3 regions of the Paenibacillus sp. GYB003 genome follow, and region 3 is predicted to be linked to each of the others. Evidence: riboswitches for the same ligand, from Rfam matches in the RefSeq annotation. Region 3 holds a riboswitch; each other region holds the start of a gene.
The links. A riboswitch is a leader RNA that binds a small molecule or an ion and turns the genes downstream of it on or off. The one in region 3 is predicted to bind cyclic di-GMP.
Positions count from the first base shown of each region.

Region 1: linked by a shared signal. The riboswitch ahead of PV407_RS22945 (Ig-like domain-containing protein) and the one ahead of PV407_RS28145 (hypothetical protein) in region 3 are both predicted to bind cyclic di-GMP.
Region 2: linked by a shared signal. The riboswitch ahead of PV407_RS26925 (cadherin-like beta sandwich domain-containing protein) and the one ahead of PV407_RS28145 (hypothetical protein) in region 3 are both predicted to bind cyclic di-GMP.

Region 1 covers NZ_JARBDC010000069.1:303,114-310,000, forward strand. The annotation lists gene PV407_RS22945 (Ig-like domain-containing protein) at 84-2,846, opposite strand; cyclic di-GMP riboswitch class I at 3,170-3,269, opposite strand; gene PV407_RS22950 (hypothetical protein) at 3,499-3,843, opposite strand; gene PV407_RS22955 (DUF2935 domain-containing protein) at 4,004-4,828, shown strand; partial or broken gene PV407_RS22960 (cation diffusion facilitator family transporter) at 4,982-5,841, shown strand; gene PV407_RS22965 (hypothetical protein) at 6,092-6,334, shown strand; gene PV407_RS22970 (hypothetical protein) at 6,492-6,695, shown strand; gene PV407_RS22975 (hypothetical protein) at 6,727-6,887, opposite strand, start outside.
Region 2 covers NZ_JARBDC010000085.1:17,588-24,474, forward strand. The annotation lists gene PV407_RS26915 (cytochrome P450) at 21-1,271, shown strand; gene PV407_RS26920 (amidohydrolase) at 1,306-2,472, shown strand; cyclic di-GMP riboswitch class I at 2,611-2,703, shown strand; gene PV407_RS26925 (cadherin-like beta sandwich domain-containing protein) at 3,016-5,535, shown strand; gene PV407_RS26930 (hypothetical protein) at 6,016-6,354, shown strand; gene PV407_RS26935 (hypothetical protein) at 6,560-6,887, shown strand, end outside.
Region 3 covers NZ_JARBDC010000088.1:125,361-132,247, forward strand. The annotation lists gene PV407_RS28140 (S-layer homology domain-containing protein) at 1-858, opposite strand, end outside; partial or broken gene PV407_RS29700 (hypothetical protein) at 1,378-2,388, opposite strand; gene PV407_RS28145 (hypothetical protein) at 2,288-2,545, opposite strand; cyclic di-GMP riboswitch class I at 2,897-2,990, opposite strand; gene PV407_RS28150 (Ig-like domain-containing protein) at 3,372-6,881, opposite strand.

The DNA.
Region 1 (6,887 bases), on a different contig from region 3:
TCGTAAGAACCTATCGACAAATCACGAAAAAGAAGAAAGCAAACACCTTCCCAAAGGAAATTGTGTTTGCTTTCTTTCGTCAATCAAGCTTTTCTTTTTCTGAACATGAGGACCAAGCCAGCGCACAAGGCGATGAGTCCTGCAAGTCCCAAGTTGAAGAGATTTGTTGAAGTATTCGGCAGTTGGTTGCCACCCTTTGCCCCGACTGGTACATTGGAATCTCCTCCGACGTTTTCATCGCTTGGAGATTGCGCTCCATCGTTCTCTCCGGACGAGGAGTCACCTCCAGATTGAGGCGGAGATGTCGAGTTGTCTCCCGGTCCTCCCGTATCCGTATCGTCACCCGGATCAGTAGGGTTCGTGCCATTACCTGGATTTGTTGGGTTGGTGCCGTTCCCTAGATCCGTCGGGTTCGTTCCGTTGCCCGGATCCGTTGGATTCGTTCCATTCCCTGGATTTGTTGGGTTGGTACTGTTGCCCGGATCAGTAGGGTTCGTACCGTTCCCTGGGTCTGTCGGATTCGTGCCATCCCCAGGATTTGTTGGAGGTGTACTCGGCTCTGTTACTCGAACAGTAACCGTAACCTCGGTCTTGTTACCCTTTCCGTCATCCACAATGACAGTGAAGCTGTCTTCGCCGACAAAGTCAGGATTAGGAGTATACTTCCAGCTTCCATCTGGATTCACAATGACAGTTCCGTTCCCCGGTTGCTTGCCCGGAGTATACGTTAATGGATCTCCATCCGGATCCGTTCCGTAAACATCGCCCGTTACGGATGTACCTTTGTCCGTCGTCACTTCTTTATCAGGAGATACTGGAGGTTGATTTGTTGGTGGTGGAGTCGTTGGTTCCGTTACTACAACGATAATTTCAACCTCAGTTTTACCTCCCTTGCCATCGTCAACGATAACCGTGAAGCTATCTTCACCGACAAAATTTGGATCAGGAGTATACTTCCAGCTTCCGTCCGGATTCACAATGACGGTTCCGTTCCCCGGTTGCTTGCCAGGGGTATACGTCAATGGATCACCATCCGGGTCGGTGCCATACACATCACCTGTCACGGAAGTGCCTTTTTCTGTCGTTACTTCTTTACCAGAAGATACTGGAGGGTTATTCGGCTTATCCTTTACGTCCACCGTTATCGTCGATGTGGTGTATCCGCCATTTCTGTCACTTACTATGACCGTGAAAATATCCGGACCGACATAGCCCGGATCCGGCACGTACTCCCACGTTCCGTCGGAATTGACGACTACCGTACCGTGCTTCGGATCACTTTCGATGGCGTACGCAAGCGTATCTCCATCCGGATCGCTTCCATAGACACTGCCCGTTACCGATGTATCCTTCTGCGTCGTTACGTCGTAATTTTTGGTCACCGGCGGGTTATTCGGCGGCTCCTTTACGTTGACCGTCACCGTTGAGGTGGAGGTTCCACCTTTGCCATCTTCGACTATGACCGTGAAGGTATCTTCACCGACAAAATTTGGATCAGGAGTATACCTCCACGTTCCATCCGGATTGACGGTTACCGTACCATTTTTAGGAGCGGTTCCTTGGGCGAACGTTAGCGTATCGCCGTTTGCGTCCACGCCGTACACGCTTCCGGTTGCGGTTGTGCCTTTCCATGTTGTTTCTTCGAAATTCGGTGCGATCGGCGGACGATTCACTTCGACCGTAACGCCGTTGGATTTCCGGGTTTCATGATCCCCTGACAACAAATTGTCGTACTCCACAGTTGCTTGGTTGGAGACGGCAGTCGTTTTGTATTTCGAGAGGATTTTTACTTTAAATTGGACCGTTGTCCCGTCAGGTAAGACGTCGACGTTCGGGATTCTGCCTGCTTGGCTTCCATTCGCTCCGTTGCCTAAGCGAACGACTACCCGATTTTCACTTGCCAGAAACTCACCCTGGTCATCTCCCGCTGCATCCGTAAGTTTCCCGCTGTTAGGTCCGGATACGATTTCTAGGGAGCCGGGGATGTATTCTGTTCCGTCGGGGATAAGGTCCGTAAATAATGTGTTGCTTGTCTCGTCCCCTCCATCATTTATAAAGTTGACCGTATAGGTTAAAACATCTGCTTCCTGTACATTATCAGCGGGGTCTACGGACTTTGTTACAACACCACACGGCTCTGTGCCTAGGAATATGTCATCCAAGAAATTACCAGTATTCGGAGCTCCAGCGACACTTCCAACTGATTCGAAACCAAATCGCGTTACGGTTTGACTCTCAGGAACTTTATAAGTCCCACGATACTCCACCCATCCTTGGGAAGTGTGAGTTTTTATTGTTTCAACAACAGGTAGTTTACTTGGATCAGTTGTACTTGAGCCTATTCTGACAGCCATGGTATCGAACCCATGCACCTGGTTTAGATATACAGCTCTGTGTGATAGTCGCCAACTAATGGTTTGTCCCGGTATTGTTTGGACATCCTGATACAATTGACCAAATTCATAAGCGTTCAATTCCACAAACTGTTCTCCATCTGGAACATCAGTTATATGATATTTGTTATTAATATTAGGATGTATGCCAAGTTTAGTTGGTGACGCAAATTCAATACTTCCTGAACTATCAGTAGTTTCCCAGCCAGGTACAAAGTCATCATAAATCGTCTTCCATTGAACACCATCATGACGGACAGAATTACTAGGGGGATTCAACAAGTCAGGGTCTTCAAAACTACCGTTAATTAATGCAACTCTATTCCCGCAAGGAAACTGAGATGGATCTGCATGTGCTGTTTGGTTCCCAAGCGGCGCTAGTGGCAGCCAATTGCTGACGATTAAAGCTGTAGCTGCTGTGATGGCGGCCCGTTTCATTAACCGCAAGTTCATTTTTTCGACCTCCAGTTCAATTCACTTTCGGTGTCTTTTTTCTAAACCTGCCAGCATTAAAGTTAGCCGATAGTATTACACATTCGAGATTTTTTTCATAAGTGACTCTATCGGCTTGCCATTGTAAAGGGAGGCATTATGTATCCTTCATTCGCCTCAACTGCACCAACTGTTATAATTTCCTCTATAACCTCTTCCCTCCATGATGTTTAATTTTTACCTATAGACAAAGCTAAGAGCTCCGGCTATCATTTGCTCAAAATTTTAAGCATCTTAAAAAAAAGTAGGCCTGTGTCCAAAAACAGACGGAGGCCTCCGTCGTATTCGGCAGCTGGCTGGCGGTAGCATTTGCATTGCTCAGCAAATCCGTTAGCCCCTATAGCTTTGCGTCCCCACTTTTCAATGGGTTTGCCATGTCGTACGAGCAGTTAAATAGTTGAAAATTTTAACATAACTTAAAAGTATAATATAAAATAATTATAAATTAGGTACTTCAGACTCATTTTTTGTAGTTATTTCTTTCTATTTGTTGTTTTTAGGAAAAATATGATGATAAAAGAGCGCCGGTCAACCTATTTTATTAAAACCTTTGTTTTGTTATAAAAACAAGAGAGCTGCCCGATGAGGACAGCTTGTCTTACCCGCCTATTCTTTAAAACTCCTCATGATCCTGCTCAAAGAATCCCATTAGCTTCAATGTATTGGCCATACTTTCGGTTCCCTCAAGTATCTTCCTGCGGATCAAGCCATAGCGGAAGAACAACAACGTCTCCTTGTAAGAGTATCCCTGCATGAACCTGTAATCGACAGCCTTCTTTGCGTCTGGATCCCGAATTAAAGTGAATGCCCTCCAGAGCTGATGCGCGTAGAACCGATACCGTTGATACACCCAGCGTTGCTTTTCAATCAGAATTGTAGCATTGGCTGTCTTGACCGCGTACAGATCCTCCTGATCGATTCGACGAGCTACCTCGCCGTCAATTATCGTCTGCTTCAAGCTTAAGCGTATTGCGAATTGTCCGCGCTACGCTTTTTTTGATTTATTGTGTACCGACGTGGATACGAAAAAGATCATCGTTGATCGATTGGGACAATTCAATATCCGGACATCTGCACATATAATTCAGAAGAATTAAAAAACGCGGGAGGGAATTTGGATGACAGACGCTTTTGTGGAGCGCTCATTGGATGAAGTTCGATTTTGGTCTCGAATCATGAAGGAGCATTCTCTTTTTTTAAAATTGGGATTTCGATGTGAAGACACGCAACTGATCTATGAAGCCAATTACTTTTATGGTGTTTTCGAATCAATCGAGAACAGGGCCAATGCATTTACGATCGGAACGGACCCTCAAACGATCCGAAAATTTAATGAAGAAATTTATAATGCCGTTTCACACATTTGGGCTTTTAAACGAAAAGTGCTTGGATTGATTTTGACGTGTCAGCTGCCAGGGGCAAATAATTTCCCTTTGCTGGTCGATCATGTAAGCAGGGAGGCGAACTATTTCAGAAATCGGTTGGCTGAGCTTAATTCGGGTAGGTTGGAGCCGTTGCCCGACGCCATTATTGACGAAAACGTTTTTTTTCTGAGAATTATGGCCGATCATGCCAAATTCATCAGTCATTTGCTTGATCCTTCCGAACGGAAGCTTGTCGAGCAAGCAAACGATTTCAGCCACGATTTCGATCAATTGTTGTTTCAAGCAAGAGATTTAGAATCCATGCGACCCCAATCGCAGACCGTACCACTTCTTGATCAATTCCTCGACCAAAACAGAGTTTCGGTTACATCTCTTCGTGACTTCAAAAGGACAGCACGTGATTTAATTGAGGCATGCCGTATAAAGAGCATCATTCATCCCCTTTTGGCCGATCATGTGTTTCGTGAAGCTGAACGTTTCCTATTCATTATTGACCTATTTGAAAATAGTTTGTGTGGAAAGCCAGTGAAATCGATGCAAGAACTCATATTTGAATAATCATAGAGGATGATGGCCAAACTGCCCTTTCGTATTAAGGTATTCAGGATCATCCTATGGCGGATCAGGTTTGTCACGGAACGGCTATCGCCAAAAACAGAGTTTGAACCTTTTCTATAGTAGCGTAAAGTTAGTCGAGAGAAAAAGTCGGTTGTGTATAACAACTTGCAGCAAGGGGAAAGAGGCGCTTGGGTAAGCATAATCGCTTATATTTGATTATCCGTATTAAAATTAACGATAGGATACTTGTTTTTTTCCGAAGCGCTACAGGCAGATGGATTAAATAATACGACCGACATTATTGCTTCCGTAGCTGTATTGATTGGCCTTCGAATCTCAAGGAGACCGCCGGATCAAAATCATAAATACGGCCGCTTTCGGGCAGAGACGACTGCTACTTTAATTGCATCGCTTATTATGGCGGCTGCAGGAATTCAAGTTTTGGTTCAAGCCGTAATGACCTTTTTCGAAGACACGATTCGTATACCGGGCATGGTAACAGCGTGGACGGCGCTTGTTTGTGGGATTGTAATGTTTGTGGTTTATAGATATAACCTAAAACTGGCAAAACGGACGAATAGTAGTGCAGTGATGGCAGCTGCACAGGATAATCGTTCTGATGCATTCGTTAGTTTAGAGGCATTTGTAGGAATACTTGGTGCCCAATTCGGTTTGAACTGGCTCGATCCGTTCGCGGCCACGGCTGTCGGAGTCATAATCTGTAAGACTGCGTATGAAATATTCCGCGATGCGATTCATTCTTTATCCGACGGGTTTCATAAAAATGAATTGTTTCAATTTAAAACAACAATACGAACAACACCTGGTGTGCAAAATCTGAAAGACATTAAAGCCAGAGCACACGGTAACTACGTATTGCTCGATGTCACGATAATGGTCGATGAGAAAATGAGCGTTGCAGAAAGTCATACGATTACAGAAGAAATAGAACGGCGTATGAAAGAAGACCATAGGGTTGGCATGTCCATATTCATATTGAACCGGGTGGTTAGAAAGCCATAGTCAGGTTCGCTATTAGCGCCGGTGTCGCCCGTAGCACCAGTAGCGCCGGTAACGCCGGTAACGCCGGTAGCGCCGGTAGCACCAGTAGAGCCGGTGTCGCCCGTAGCGCCGGTGGCGCCGGTTACTTTTAACAATTGGACATCATCGATAAGTACGTCCGCTGAGCCGGGTGTTGATACTTTGTTATTTCGACTTCCCGGCGCGTCCGAAGACAGCCTTCCGTTGTGGAAGGAACGATTTATGGAAGAGGAGATCCGCGGTGCTCGATCCGGGGAGGTTGAAAAAAAGATCGATCTACAGCTGCAGCGTTTTATCGATTTTTTTGAAGCTCGGTTCGGCCGCGTGCGTGTCTCCGCAGTAACGCGTCGGGAAGTGGAGGCTTGGCTCAATTATCTGTTTCCGGATGATCCGGACCAAAAAGCGCATTTTGCGCCGGCAACGGTCAACAACCACAAGGTGCACCTCTCTTTATTCATGAGCTAGTTAAGTCAGAAGGTGCCCGACCTGCTGCCGGAAGATCCGACCATCAAGGATATTCGGCTGCCGGCTCCGGAGGCAAGGGCACTGACGGCCGAACAGGTCATATCGGTCATAACGTCTGCGATCGGCCGGAACGATTCCACCAGCTGAAGGGCCGAAGATGGAAAGGACAACCGGCGCCGCTCAAAAGCCGGACGCCCTTCACGCGGAGCGATTCGTACGCCGCCTCGATGTCGGCCGTATCGAGATAAAAGCTTGGCCGCTCGAGCGGCGCCGCGCGTTCACCCTTGAGCAGGTGCATGACATGCTGGCCTTGCAGATGAAGCTCCGCGAAGGAAGCCGTAATCGTGCGGACCGATCGTAAAGCCGAGATGATCGCGATACCAGGCGGCCGCCTATTGCGACGGCTCGACGACGACGACGGTTTTCGCCTCCAAATCGACGATGCGGGTGCGGACGTCGTCTTTGGCGATAAACAACGGTTCGCCGGACGAATCGATGCAATAGGCGATCGGAATCGATACGGGGCTGTCCCGATAAGCCCCGTCGGCATGGC
Region 2 (6,887 bases), on a different contig from region 3:
CTTTTGGAAGGGGAGTTTTGATGAGACAACATATTGATCAAAGTATTGAATTCAATCCCATGTCGGCCGATTTCCAACGGGACAGGTACGCCGTCTTTAAGAAGATCAGGACCCACTGTCCGATTTTAAAAGAATCGAAGACGGATCATTGGGGACGTAACTATACGACGTGGCATTTTACCTCCTACGAGGATGTCTTGTGGGCGTTTCGGGACAGAAGGTTCGTCAAGGACCTGACGAAGGTATTACCGGCGGAACAGATTCCGCCGGCCCCGGACCAATTGCGGGCTCTTCAACAGTCGATGCAGAACATGATGGCGTTTCGCGATCCGCCGGATCATACTCGCCTTCGTTCGCTGGTCAACCAAGCCTTCACCCCGAGCATCGCCAAACGGTTGGAACCGAGAATTCGCGAAATTGCATCCTATCTTCTTCAAGAGATCGAACCGGGCGAGACGTTCGACCTGTTTCACCGGTATGCCTACCAGCTGCCGATAATCGTGATCGCCGAATTGTTCGGTGCCCCTGCGGCAGATCGCGAGCTGATCAAGGAATGGTCGAGAAACTTGCTGCCTGCGGTCGATCACAACCCGTCCAAGGAGGCGCTTGTACAAGCGAACCAAGCCATGATAGAGATTCGCGATTACTGTCGGGACCTGGTGCGTGAACGATCTCGAAATCCGAAATTAGATCTGCTGAGCGGGTTGATCCGAGCCACGCATGAAGAAGACCGGATGTCCGAGGATGAACTTGTGAACATGTGTGTGCTCATTCTCGAGGCCGGTCACGAAACCACGACGAACTTGATTGCGAATTCAGCTTACCTGGTGGCCCGATACCCGGAGCAGCAAGCGCTGCTTCGAGCTCAACCCGAATGGTTGGAGTCCGCCATTGAAGAGATTCTGCGTTTCGAGCCCTCCGTCCAGCTGCGACATCGGATCGTCGGGGAAGACATCGAGTACAAGGGGCATCTTTTGAAACGGGGAGATTCGGTGGCAGCCTGGATTGCGTCCGCCAATCGGGATCCTGACGTATTTTCCGATCCGGATCCGGATACGTTCGATATTACCCGCGGCAAAAATCCCCATTTGTCGTTCGGACAAGGGGTCCACTTCTGCCTCGGCGCACCTCTGGCGCGGAGAGAGGGCGCGATTGCTTTGCAAACGCTTTTGGACAAGTACGAACGTCTGGAGCTGGTTGAGGGGCGTGTTGAATGGAAGCCGACTCCGGGGAGACGAAGCTTCGAGGAGCTTGTCGTTCATGTGAACTGATGTTTACAGCCACTGGAGAAAGGAGCTGCGTGACATGACCTTGAGCGCGAATTATTTCCGTGAGCAGTCCGTATCCTTGCAACCGAAGCTGGTTGCCATGCGGAGGGAGCTGCACCAATATCCCGAACTGTCGAACGAAGAATACGAGACGACGGCACGGATTCGAACCTGGCTGGAGGAAGCGTGCGTTCGGCTTCTCGACCTGAGGCTGCCTACCGGTGTATTGGCGGAGGTGAAGGGGGCGAGGCCGGGACCGACGATCCTGCTTCGCGCCGATATTGACGCGCTCCCCGTCGCGGAACAGACGGGCTTGCCGTTTGCCTCAAAGGTTCCCGGAAAGATGCACGCCTGCGGCCACGATTTTCATACGGCCGCAATCATCGGGGCGGCGGAGCTGCTGCAGGCGCGAGCGGACGAACTGCACGGTACCGTCCGCCTGTTGTTCCAGCCGGCGGAAGAGCTGGCTGTCGGCGCCCGCGCGGTCATCGAAGCGGGCGCCTTGGAAGGAGTCAGCGCGGTATTCGGGATGCACAATAACCCGGAACTTCCCGTGGGTACTGTAGGGATACGGACTGGGCCCATGACGGCGTCGGTCGATCGTTTCGATATCAGTGTCCAAGGCAAGGGCGGTCATGCGGGTGTGCCGGAGGCGGCCGTCGACCCGGTGGTGATCAGCAGTGCGATCGTCACCGCCCTCCAGACGTTGGTCAGCCGCAATGCCAGTCCGCACCATTCCGCCGTTGTCAGCGTGTGCAAGCTGCAGGCCGGTGCGGCTTGGAATATCATACCGGACACCGGGGTTCTGGAAGGCACGGTAAGAACGTTTCAGCCGGAGGCTAGGGCGCGAATTCCCGATCAGATGCGACGGATCGTCGAGGGTGTGGCCGAAGGATACGGGGCCGAGGCGTACTTGAAGTGGACGGCAATGATTCCCGCGGTGAACAACGATGCGCGAATGACCGGTATCATCCAAGCGGCGGCCGAAACGCAAGGACTCCGTATCGTAGAAGCGGTGCCTACGATGGGAGGCGAAGATTTCTCCCTGTACCAGGAGCGGGTGCCCGGCTGCTTCATTTGGATGGGAACGGGGGGGACCGAGCAGTGGCATCATCCGCGATTTACGTTGAACGAAGAAGCGCTGGCCGTCAGCGCTTCCTTGTTCGCGGTGACGGCCGTGCAGGCTTTGAGGTCGATCGGATGAGACCGGCCTCACCGACCTCGAAGTTTGTCAAATCCATTTTATTGTCAAGCAATATTTCGACAAAAATACCCTATTTTGGGTAAGTCGGCCGACTTATTTAAAAACAGTGTATATTTTGGTAGATTTATGCCGAACCGTTGAGAAAAAAGGCAAACCCGCTGAAAAGCGGGGACGCAAAGCTACAGGGGCTAAGGCGGACATGCATGTCCGCGATGCCAGCCAGTTGCCCGAAACGGCGGATGAACCTCCGTCTGTTTGCATGCGAATGCTGTCGGGCGGAGTTTTTTTGTTCGGCGGACATTGTTCGGGGAGGGAATGCCGTGAGCCGGAATCGGATTTACCCGGTACGGAAAGGAGGTGATTCGAATGAGGATTCGACACTAGAGACCGCCGGCGAAATGGCCGTACGGCACAGCCGGCATTTTGAAATCGAACAAGAGGGGAAGGAAATCGGAATAGATGGGGGAATCGGACCAATCGTTGACGAGTCTCGCCATTCACACCATACTCGATGCCATCATGCATTTAACAGGAGGTTTGTAAATGCTCACAGGTTCTAGACTGCGGCCGTTTCGGCCATTCGTTTCGGCTGTGCTCAGCGTGGCTTTGGTTGTTTCGGCATGGACCGGAACGATTCTTTTTCCGACTCCCGCCTCCGCGGCTTCCGCGCCGGTGACGAAGGTGTTTCAGGAAGGTCTTGACGGATACGCGGGCACGCAATGCAGTTATGTCAGCAAAGGTTTCCCCAATGATACCAATGAGACTAAGGGTCTCTCCATTGGCAAAAATGCATCCGGGACGACGGATATTCGGATTTTTTGTCAGTTCGATCTTTCGTCCATACCGCAGCATGCAACGATTGCGAGCGCCAGTTTTGAACTAACCAGAACTCCCTTTGGTGCAACGCCGGACGCGGCCGTACCCGTATCGGTCCATAAGGTCAATACGGCCTGGGATCAAGGTATAATTACGTGGAATAATTCGGTAACGACCGCGATTTATGATCCGACCCCCGTCAAGGTGCAGACAATCAACGCGATTGCACCCAGATCCGTGGCGACATTCGACATAACCCCCCTCGCTCGGCAATGGGTCGACAGAAGCGCGCCGAATTATGGAATCATGCTGCAGGTGGCGGAACTGCCTGTCGGTATAACGAACTGGTCTAGAGGGTTTAGTCATGAAGAGCTCACATTATATCCGGCTGATCGTCCCAAGCTGACGGTTACCTACACCATTCCTCCAACCGGCGTAGACGTAACGCCGACTACGTTATCGCTGGTACAAGGCGGAAGTACGGGACAGCTCAGCGCGACTGTGCTTCCCGATACGGCAACGAATAAAACCGTAACGTGGACGTCGTCCAATTCCGCCGTTGCGACGGTCGATGTCGGCGGGGTCGTCACGCCGATCGGCCCGGGCACGGCGACCATCACCGCGACGACGGAAGACGGGAACTATACGGATACGAGCACGGTAACCGTTAAGGCTCCGAATGTACCCGCTACGGGTGTGGACGTTACGCCGTCCACCCTATCGCTGATACAAGGCGGAAGCGCGGGACAGCTCAGCGCAACCGTGCTTCCCGATACGGCAACGAATAAAACCGTGACGTGGTCGTCGTCCAACACCGCCGTAGCGACGGTCGACGCCGTCGGGGTCGTCACGCCGATCGGCCCGGGCACGGCGACCATAACCGCGACGACAGAGGACGGGAACTATACGGATGCGAGTACGGTGACGGTTTCCAGCGCAAACCTGAGCAACCTTGTGCTATCGGAAGGTTTGCTGACGCCGACGTTCAACGGCGGAACGACGAATTATACGGTTGCGGTGTTGAACGGCGTGAACAGCCTGACGGTTACACCGTCCGTTTATGATCCGAATGCGACGGTGAAGGTGAACGGGAAACCGGTAACGAGCGGCACGGCGTCCGAGCCGATTCTGCTGAACGTTGGGGACAATAATGTGGTCGATGTAACGGTAACGGCACAAGACGGTACGACGACGAAAACGTACACGGTGACGGTGACTCGTGCGGCGGCGAGCAGCAACGCCGACTTGAACAATCTGACGTTGTCGGATGGCACTTTGGCGCCGGCATTCAATGGCGGAACAACGAGCTATTCGGCTACGGTAGCGAACAGCGTGTACAGCTTGACGGTTACGCCGACCACAGCGGACCCGAACGCGACGGTGACCGTCAATGGGACGCCGGTTGCGAGCGGCATGCCGTCGCAAGCCATTTCGCTGAATGTAGGGAACAATGAGGTCACGGTGACCGTCACGGCACAAGACGGCACGAAGAAGACATACACGATCGTGATTACCCGCAAGGCCGCGGCTCCGGCGCCGACCGACGATGGAGGCTCGGATTCCAGCGACAGCGACGGCAGCGGGGGCAGCAGCGGCGGAGGCGCATGGACGCCAACGGCTCCCGTCAACCCGACAAATCCTCCGGTAGATAAGCCGGATACGGACAAGCCGTCGGAACATTCGGGCGGGGCTGCATGTACGAAGCTTACCTGGTCGGATATCCAGAACCATTGGGCGAAAGCGGATATCGAATCGGCTTCGCAGCTGTGCGTGGTTCAGGGGCCTTCGAGCGACAAGTTTTTGCCGGACGACGAGGTGACGAGGCTGCAGTTCGCCTTGATGGTCGCACGGGCAATGAAGCTGCAGGCTGCGGGGAACGTCTCGAACCTGGAAGCTTTTGAAGATCGGCAGGACATCCCGGGCTGGGCAGCCGCCGAATTGACGGCGGCCGTCCAAGCGGGCATTATCGAAGGCTATGACGACAATACGTTGCGTCCGAACGAGAAGATCAGCCGGGCGGAAATGATCACCATGCTGATCCGGGGCTGGAACATGTCGGCTTCGTACGGGGCGACCACGTTCGCGGACGATGCGGACATTCCGGATTGGGCGAAAGGTTACGTTGCGAAAGCGGAGAAGGAAGGGATTATCGAAGGCCGCTCCAACAACCGTTTCGAGCCGTCCGGTACGGCCACTAGGGCGGAAGCCACCGTGGTGCTGGTCCGCATGCTGAGAGACAAGCCGTAAATCGGAGCCGCATCGGCTGCCATCACAACCGATGCCTCCGACTATGCATCCTGGCAAGCTGGACGAAGGGTTTTACGAACACGAAACAACCATTGCCGACTATTCCAGTCGTCGATGGTTGTTTTTTTGCGTAGGGTGGCATCTCGTCCCCCGCTTCGCTGCCGTTTCGCCACAACCAAAAGGTTCGGTTTGCGCAGCAATGGCGTCCGTATCGCTAAGCGCCAAAGCCGGGGCGGGTGGCGGGAAACGGCATATCGGCTCGTATGACCTGCGCTGCGTCGTCGGGAGTTGGAGCAGGGGCGAGCATGGGGCGGCGGCGGGACCGGACCTAAGTTCCAAGTGTCTAACGGACATGGCGGCCGCTATCGAGCCTCATTTCGGCTTATTTTGTTTCTAACGGACACAGGCGCACCTATTTGGCGAAAAACCCCTTTTTGGACGGCGGTTCGGAGCAAATAAGCGCAGTGGTGTCCGTTACGATTGGAAAACGGCCGATTTTCGCGAAATAAGCGCCGTGGCGTCCGTTACGTTTCGGAAGCAGCCTGGGGCGGCAATGTAATCGACCGGAACGGCAAGCTTGTATGGATCGATTGGGAGAGCGCAATCATCGCGCCCACGGTATGCGACTTGTTTTCGTACAAAGGTACGGAGTACGCCGCTTTTCGCCTAAATCTAAGCCAATGGCTTCACGATCTTTTGCATGAGAATTTCGGAGCCAGGCAAAAGCAAAACGATCCCGAAATGGTAGAGTTTCACTGTCCGGATCGCTGGGCGTCCATTGAAGCCGACATCGAGCAATTGTTCCGTAAAAAAACATGACGAACGGGCCGGATATTTCAGTAATAATCGTTCTCTACCGGTACCTTCACCGCATCCTCGAGTACGATGGAGTAGGTGATTAATAATCGGTTTACGAAGCCCGTAAAATACGGAGAATCCGCCGAATAGCTTTCCTATTTGACTCTCGGCCCGAATGCGGAAGAAGCATTGGGAATAACGCGGTAAAAGACTTGGAGGTTCAGCTATGCCGATTACCCGCGAAACGATTCTGAAAGAAATTGTGTCTGGTCTTGGCGGCGAAGAGTACATATTGGCCATTTGGCTGGAGGGAGCGGACGGCACAAACAGTTTGGACGAGTATTCCGACATCGATCTCGTTTGCTGCGCCAAGGAAGGATGCGTAGACGAGGCGATCGCGCGATTGGACGAATGTATGAGCGTTTTGGGACGAGTCGACATCGCCTATGAACAACCCGGCCGACCTAGCAATAACCGATATAAGGTATATCGCCTGGAGGATACGCCCGACTGTCCATTCATTGACGCGACAGTTCAAAGCGAGAGCGTGCCGG
Region 3 (6,887 bases):
CTGGAATGCGTTCGTGCCCGTCTGATCGGTCCAGCCTGTCAGCTGTCCTTGCCCATTCGCCGCGGCGTCTTTATCGGCCTTCAGCCACAAAGTGGCTCCGTTTACGCCGCCGGGGGCTTTCGATGCGACGGTAGCCTGTGCGAACGTGAAGTAGGCGCCGTCAGCCAGCTCGGAGCTGTTGAACGTTACTTTTCCGTCAACGAGCTGCCCCGTTTTCAACGTTCCGGTAAAGCCCGGATTGTCGTCGACGACGATGTAGATCGGCTGGTCGGCTTGCGCGCCGTCGAGCTGCAGCGTAATAGCGCCGTCGTTCCAGTTCGTTTTGTCCACCTTGAATGTACGCGCCATCCGTTTCAGGTTCGAATTGGCGACCGGTACGTTGTAAGCCGCATCGCCGCCGTTATCGCTGAACGTCAGGAACGAGCGGTCGTTCGCAATGGTATTTGCCGGAAACGCTTCGTTGGACGCTTGGATATCGCCTCCTGCGGCAATGGTCACGAGCGCCCCGTTTTCCTGGGACTTGGATTGCTTTTGCTCCAAGCCGCTAGCGGTATCTTTGCCGATCCCGGTAATGCGCTTGCCGTAGCCGGCGTTATCCGCGGCCGTCCACATTTTGGTTCCGGTCGTACCGTTGAAGTCGCTGGCTAAGTAGTCCGTACCGCCGTTATTCAGCGTCAAGCCATACTTGAGCGCCAAATAGCTGTTTACTTTCTGTTTCTCCGTGTCGTCGAGCTTGCGATTGTAAACGACAATTTCGGAGATATCGCCTTGAAAGACGCTGAAATGACCGGCTCCGATGTAATATTTAGAAGCCGAAGGCGGATCGAAGTTGACGCTGTTGGACGTTGCTTGGAGCAACTGATTTCCATCGACCGAAAGTGCCCATTCCTGGTTGGATGCGAACATATCCAGCAAGCGAGGTTTTTTCAGGTCGATGTCGCCGACTCCGGCAGATCGAATAACTTCCGATCCGAAACGCGTTGCGATGTTCCCCTTGCCGTCCTTGTCGCCGTAAGCAGAATTATGTAAATTAATGTTGCCACCAAAATCCCATGGGAATCTGTTGGCTGTATCGCTTATTTTGCTGGTCTGCACCGAGAACACTTCCCGTTGCTGATCAGTAGTCCCAAACGAAGCAGCCTTATAATAAACGTTGCCCGGAGCTTGGATCCCGGCGTTAGAATTGATCGCCGCTGCATCATACTGCATAGTTGCACCGGACCAAGTTCTGGTAGGATCGGCCAAATCTTTCAGGCTACCGACTGCTGTCTTGTTATCGGCGCTCTTCTCTACATTTACCCACGAGACCAGACCGCCTGCCACTCCGCCGGGTACGCTTGTCGCTCCTGTCGGCGAGATCTCGCCTGCCGTCAGCGTAATCATCTTGAAAGCTACGACTTTGCCCAGTGCATCAATCTCGTAAATGCCGACGTACTTGTTCGTCGTCGCGTCCACACCGCCAATGTCCGCACCGGACGTATACGGGTTAATGACACCCGTTCCCGTAGGCGCCGCTTCTCCGATATTCGGAACGGCAATCGCAGCGTTCGATACGCGGGCGACTAATGTGTGGCCTGCTCCCGGAGGGCCGGCAGTTACCTTCGTCGTTCCAGGAGCAGCACCTGCCGTCGCAGTCGCGCTTAAGATCGGCGCGGGCGTATTCATGGCTCCCTGAGCCTGCTCTTGGGTAATCGGGCCGTCCCAAAATTTGATTGAGTACACTTTGCCGCCGGTCGTCTTCTCACCGGTAGTAGCATAGTCGTCATGGAAGAAACCGAAACGTACTTTCCCATTCACGATTTCCGGAACGGAATTGCTGTCCGCAGTTTCAATTTGCTTGGCAAAAACGCCGTTTACTAGCATATAGGCGACAAACTTTTTAGTCGTTCTATCTCTAGTAGCGATAATGTCCACTACTTGGTTGGCCGCTGTCGTCAGATTTCCAATAGACGTGGGATAAAAATTAAGTTTGCCGTTATTAAAATAAAATCCGTGATCCGAGGCTTTGTTTTTGTAGTCGATTATTTTTGCATACCCACCCGGTATTGAATCAAAAGAGAACCTCAACCCGATGCTGTAATGGTCGCTGATATTGGGATCGTCCAGATCGATCGTGAACCCCCCGCCGTTCTGTTCGTTGGAGGTCCACCGCCAGTAGGTGGAATCGGTAACGGATAAATCGGTCCCAAATGCGGACGTCGTATTGCCATAAGTTTTGCCCCCATAGGTGCCGGATACTACCGACAATTGGGAGTTGCCGAGACTATCCGAGAAATTCCCGCTAAAATCATAGCTCGCGACCAGATTCGCCGGACTTGCCGCCTCTGCCTCGAGCGGCGCAACGAGATTGGAGAAGCTTGCCGCCACCATGGCGATCAGAAGCAGCATTATGAACTGCTTTTTCCAGCGTTTGCGCAAATTCCGCAATGCCATTGCCATTCTTACATCCTCCAGTTTCAAAATAACAGACGGTGATCCGATCCGACTCCAGCACTATTCGGATGCGGTCGGGAAATTTCTGTTCTTTTCCTTCCTCCTGATTCATACCGGATCAAGGTGCGACCCTTCCTGCAACGATCTATCCTGTCCATGCACCTCCAAACTGTCTAATTCAATTGTTCACGGGCATCCCCCCTGCAAATGCGATCTATCGTCCTGCAACGTTTGCGACAGCAACCGCCACAATTCGATTAATAAATCCCCAGACGAGTATACCAGTCCAAACTATACAAAAAATATACAACAATTCCTTCGGGTTCCATGACTTGGGTCGCATTTTTAACGCGAGCGGCCTGGTCGCATCCCCCCTTTTAAAGTCTTATAAAAAAACGCAAAAAGCCTCTGTCCGCTTGGCGTGTAATGCATAGATAGAAAGGCGGACGGAGGCTCCGTCGTATTCGGCAACTGGCTGGCATCGCGGTGGAAAAAAGTCCGCATTAGCCCCTGCAGCTTTGCGTCGCCACTTTTCAGTGGGTTTGCCATTGTCGTACGATGTATTCAATTGTCGATAGTTTACTATTTTGACAATTCATTTGAATATACTTCGTTTCCCATTTATAGTCGATAGGCCTTCCGTTTCAAATTTCTGGGATAATAAACAAAGCTGTCGTCCGGCCGGCATCGGATTTCCTTCGGTAAGCGCTAAAGCCGGCAGCGGAAATATATTTGCATGTCGCCCGGAAGGCGACAATCTGGAGGGGCAGACACTTCACCAATTCCAGTCGCTACTTGGAAAAAGGCAATATGACGTTCTGTTTAAAAATGATTTTAACAGGTAGGCCCTGGAATGGACGAAACGACACCCGCATACCGGATCAAGAAGAAAAGCAAACACGTTCCTTCGAGAGGACGTGCTTGCTTTCCGTGTACGATCATGCTTTATTTTTTCTTCTCGTCAAAACCAAGCCCGCGAGCAAAGCGGCCAGCCCCACAGCGCCCAGGTTGTAAAAACTGGCGGCCGTGTTCGGCAATCGGTTCAGCGGCTTCTCCGGATCCGGTGTCTTGGTCGACGTTTCGTCGCCGTGCTGTACGGAAGGCGTTTCCGTCTCCGTATTTGTCGGCGTCGTGCCGGTTCCGGCATCCGTCGAAGGCGTTCCGTTGCCTTCGCCTGTCGACGGCGTTCCGTTTCCTCCGCCCGTCGACGGCGTTCCGTTTCCTCCGCCCGTCGACGGCGTTCCGCTTCCTCCGCCTGTTGAAGGCGTTCCGCTTCCTCCGCCCGTCGAAGGCGTTCCGCTTCCTCCGCCCGTCGATGGCGTTCCGCTTCCTCCGCCCGTCGAAGGCGTTCCGCTTCCTCCGCCTGTCGACGGTTCGTTCGGCGTTACGGGGTCAGGGTCCGTTCCTGGATCGGTTCCAGGGTCCGTGCCCGGATCCGTTCCTGGGTTCGTTCCAGGATCGGTTCCAGGGTCGGTTCCCGGGTCCGTTCCCGGATCCGTCACGTTGATCGTGACTTTCGTCGTGATCGAACCGCCCCGGCCGTCGCTCACCGTTACCGTGAAGCTGTCCGGGCCGACATAGCCCGGGTTCGGCACATACGTCCACGTCCCGTCCGGGTTCACCGTCACGGTACCGTGCTGCGGGTCGCTTCCTTTCGTATACGTCAGCGGATCGCCGTCCGGATCCGTGCCGTACACGCTTCCCGTTACCGACGTATCTTTCGGTGTCGTTACGCTCACATCCCGCGCGGTCGGCGGTTTGTTCGGCTTCTCCGTGACGCCGACCGTCACCGTCGATGTCGCCGTACCGCCCCGGCCGTCGCTCACCGTTACCGTAAAGCTGTCCGGGCCGACATAGCCTGGGGCCGGTACATACGTCCATGTGCCGTCCGGATATACCGTCACCGTTCCGTGCTGCGGATCGCTTCCTTTCGTATACGTCAACTCATCCCCGTTCGGGTCGGTTCCGCGCACGCTGCCGCTTACCGGCATGTGGTTCGGCGTCGTGACATTATAATTCGGTACCGTCGGCGGCTCGTTCGGCTTGTCCGTCACCTGAACCGTCACTGTCGACGTCGTGACTCCGCCCTTCCCGTCGCTGACCGTCACCGTGAATATATCCGGGCCGACGTAGCCCGGATTCGGCACGTACGTCCATGAGCCGTCCGGATTCAGAACGACAGTGCCCTGTTTCGGATTGCTTTCGATCGCATACGTCAGCGGGTTGCCGTCCGGATCCGTTCCATACACGCTGCCGGTTACCGATGCGTCCCGCTGCGTCGTTACGCTGTAATTCGGCGCCGTCGGCGGTTCGTTCGGCGGTTCCGTGACGCCAATCGTCACCGTCGACGTCGTCGTTCCGCCCTTCCCGTCGCTGACCGTTACCGTGAAGCTGTCCGGGCCGGTATAATCGGGATGCGGTACATACGTCCATGTGCCGTCCGGGTTCACCGTCACCGTACCGTGCTGCGGATCGCTTCCTTTCTCAAAAGTCAGCTGATCCCCGTCCGAATCGACGCCATAAACGCTTCCGGTCACCGACGTATTTTTCCACGTCGATTGTTCGAAGTTCGGTGCGATCGGCGTTTGGTTGGACGGGTATATCTTCACTACTTCTTCCGGCTTGTCCGGGGTGACGATATTGCCGCCATTCACCGCGGCTACATTTCGAATGTCTTGGCCGGCTTGACCTGCTTTGACGATCGTTTGAAATTGAACCGTATGCCAGATGGTGTCTGTAATGTCGCCGAGCTGTCCGACGACCTGACCTGCGGCATAATGCCCTTTGTCGTCCCCTTCCGCATCGGTGACGGTTACGCCGTCGACCTGCAAGCTGCCGGGCACGTAATCCAGACCTTCCGGAAGGTTGTCGGAGATGACCAGGTTTTTCACCAGACTGCCTTCTACCGTGTTTCGGGTCTTAATGGTATACAGGAGCGTATCTCCTACTTCAGCATGCTGCGCGTCCAAGTTGCCCGGTGCTTTTTTCTCAATCGTTACCGTTTTGTTGGACTCTAATAACGGATTCTTATTAACGGTGAAACTTGTATCTGTCGTTACCGGATCTAACCCATCGCTTTTTACAGTAGCAGCATTCTTAATGGTATTGCCCGCTTGAGTATCCAAAATTTTGGCTTCAAACGTAACGGTACGTTCGTCAGTGTCGGATACATGGCCGAAATTCGCCATGATTTTTCCGTTGTTGTATTCGGGAACAGCATGATGACTAGCCTTTAAAGTTCCTTCTACAATTTGCAGCCCTTCGGGTACGTCATCCTCTATTATTACATTCTTCGCCACGGTCTCATTTACTGTATTTTTAGTCACAATCGAATAGACAACCGTGTCACCGACTTCATAAAATGTCTTGTCTTTTAATTTGTTTTTTACACTCTTGCTGATTTCCAATTTTGGTGGAATTACTTCTAATGCCACCCCCCAAAAATGAGGGTTGTACGCATCAGAACTATCGGAATTTTGAGGTTCCGCAGTAAAAGTATGATCTATCCGATCTAACCCAGCTGGAAAATAAGGGGAACCAGTAAAGTCAAAGTTATAGATGTCCGTGTTAGCTGGAGTCCTATCCGGATCTCTTGTACTGACATTTTGTCCGTTTTTTGTTATGCTTCCATTCCAAAAGTTATTTTCTTCCCTAGTGCTATCACTTAAATACGAGTCATTAATGATTTGGTTATTTTTATACGAAGTAATTTTATATTGGTCATTGTATATAGCTCGATTCCCGCCGTATACACTAACCACCATACTCCCCTTTAAATTACCGACTTGCTTTGTCAAAATGGGCTGATCCGATAACGTTACTGTGAAACTGGAATTAGGTGTAGGACCGATGCCAGTATAATAATTTAATCGCGTCATCATTGGTGGTAAATTCTCATTTTTTTCGACAAATACGATATCCCAATTGGCTAAAGCATCCCAACCACCAGGAATCGAAAACTGATCTTTCAAAAACAGATTCTTTCCCCAGTAATATCCAGGCCCTTCTGCTCTAACAAAGTCTGTAATCTCGTATACGCCATTAATACTTTTATCAAAAAAGAATCTTCCGCCTTTCGGACCCTGGATAAAAGTTCCTAACGGACTGTCTGTTGAAGTTTTTATATTTGCAGGGGAAATATAAAGAAACGCAGCTTCAATCTCTCCATTAGGTATATATTCCATTGAACTACTACTGTAGGTGGCAGGATCGATATCTTCATCGATATATTGACCTTTTATATTGGGGTCAAGCGAAACGTCGTAACCATTAACATTACTACCGCCAATAGCTTGAAGATGATAGAATCCTATTTTATTGAATACTGTAATTTCATTTTCTCCATTAAAAGAATAGGATGGGACTTGGCTTGAAAACATATCACCTTCTGCTTTTGCAATACGGGTCATTGAAGGAAGTATCCCACCAGACATTGCAAGCACTACCATTAAGCA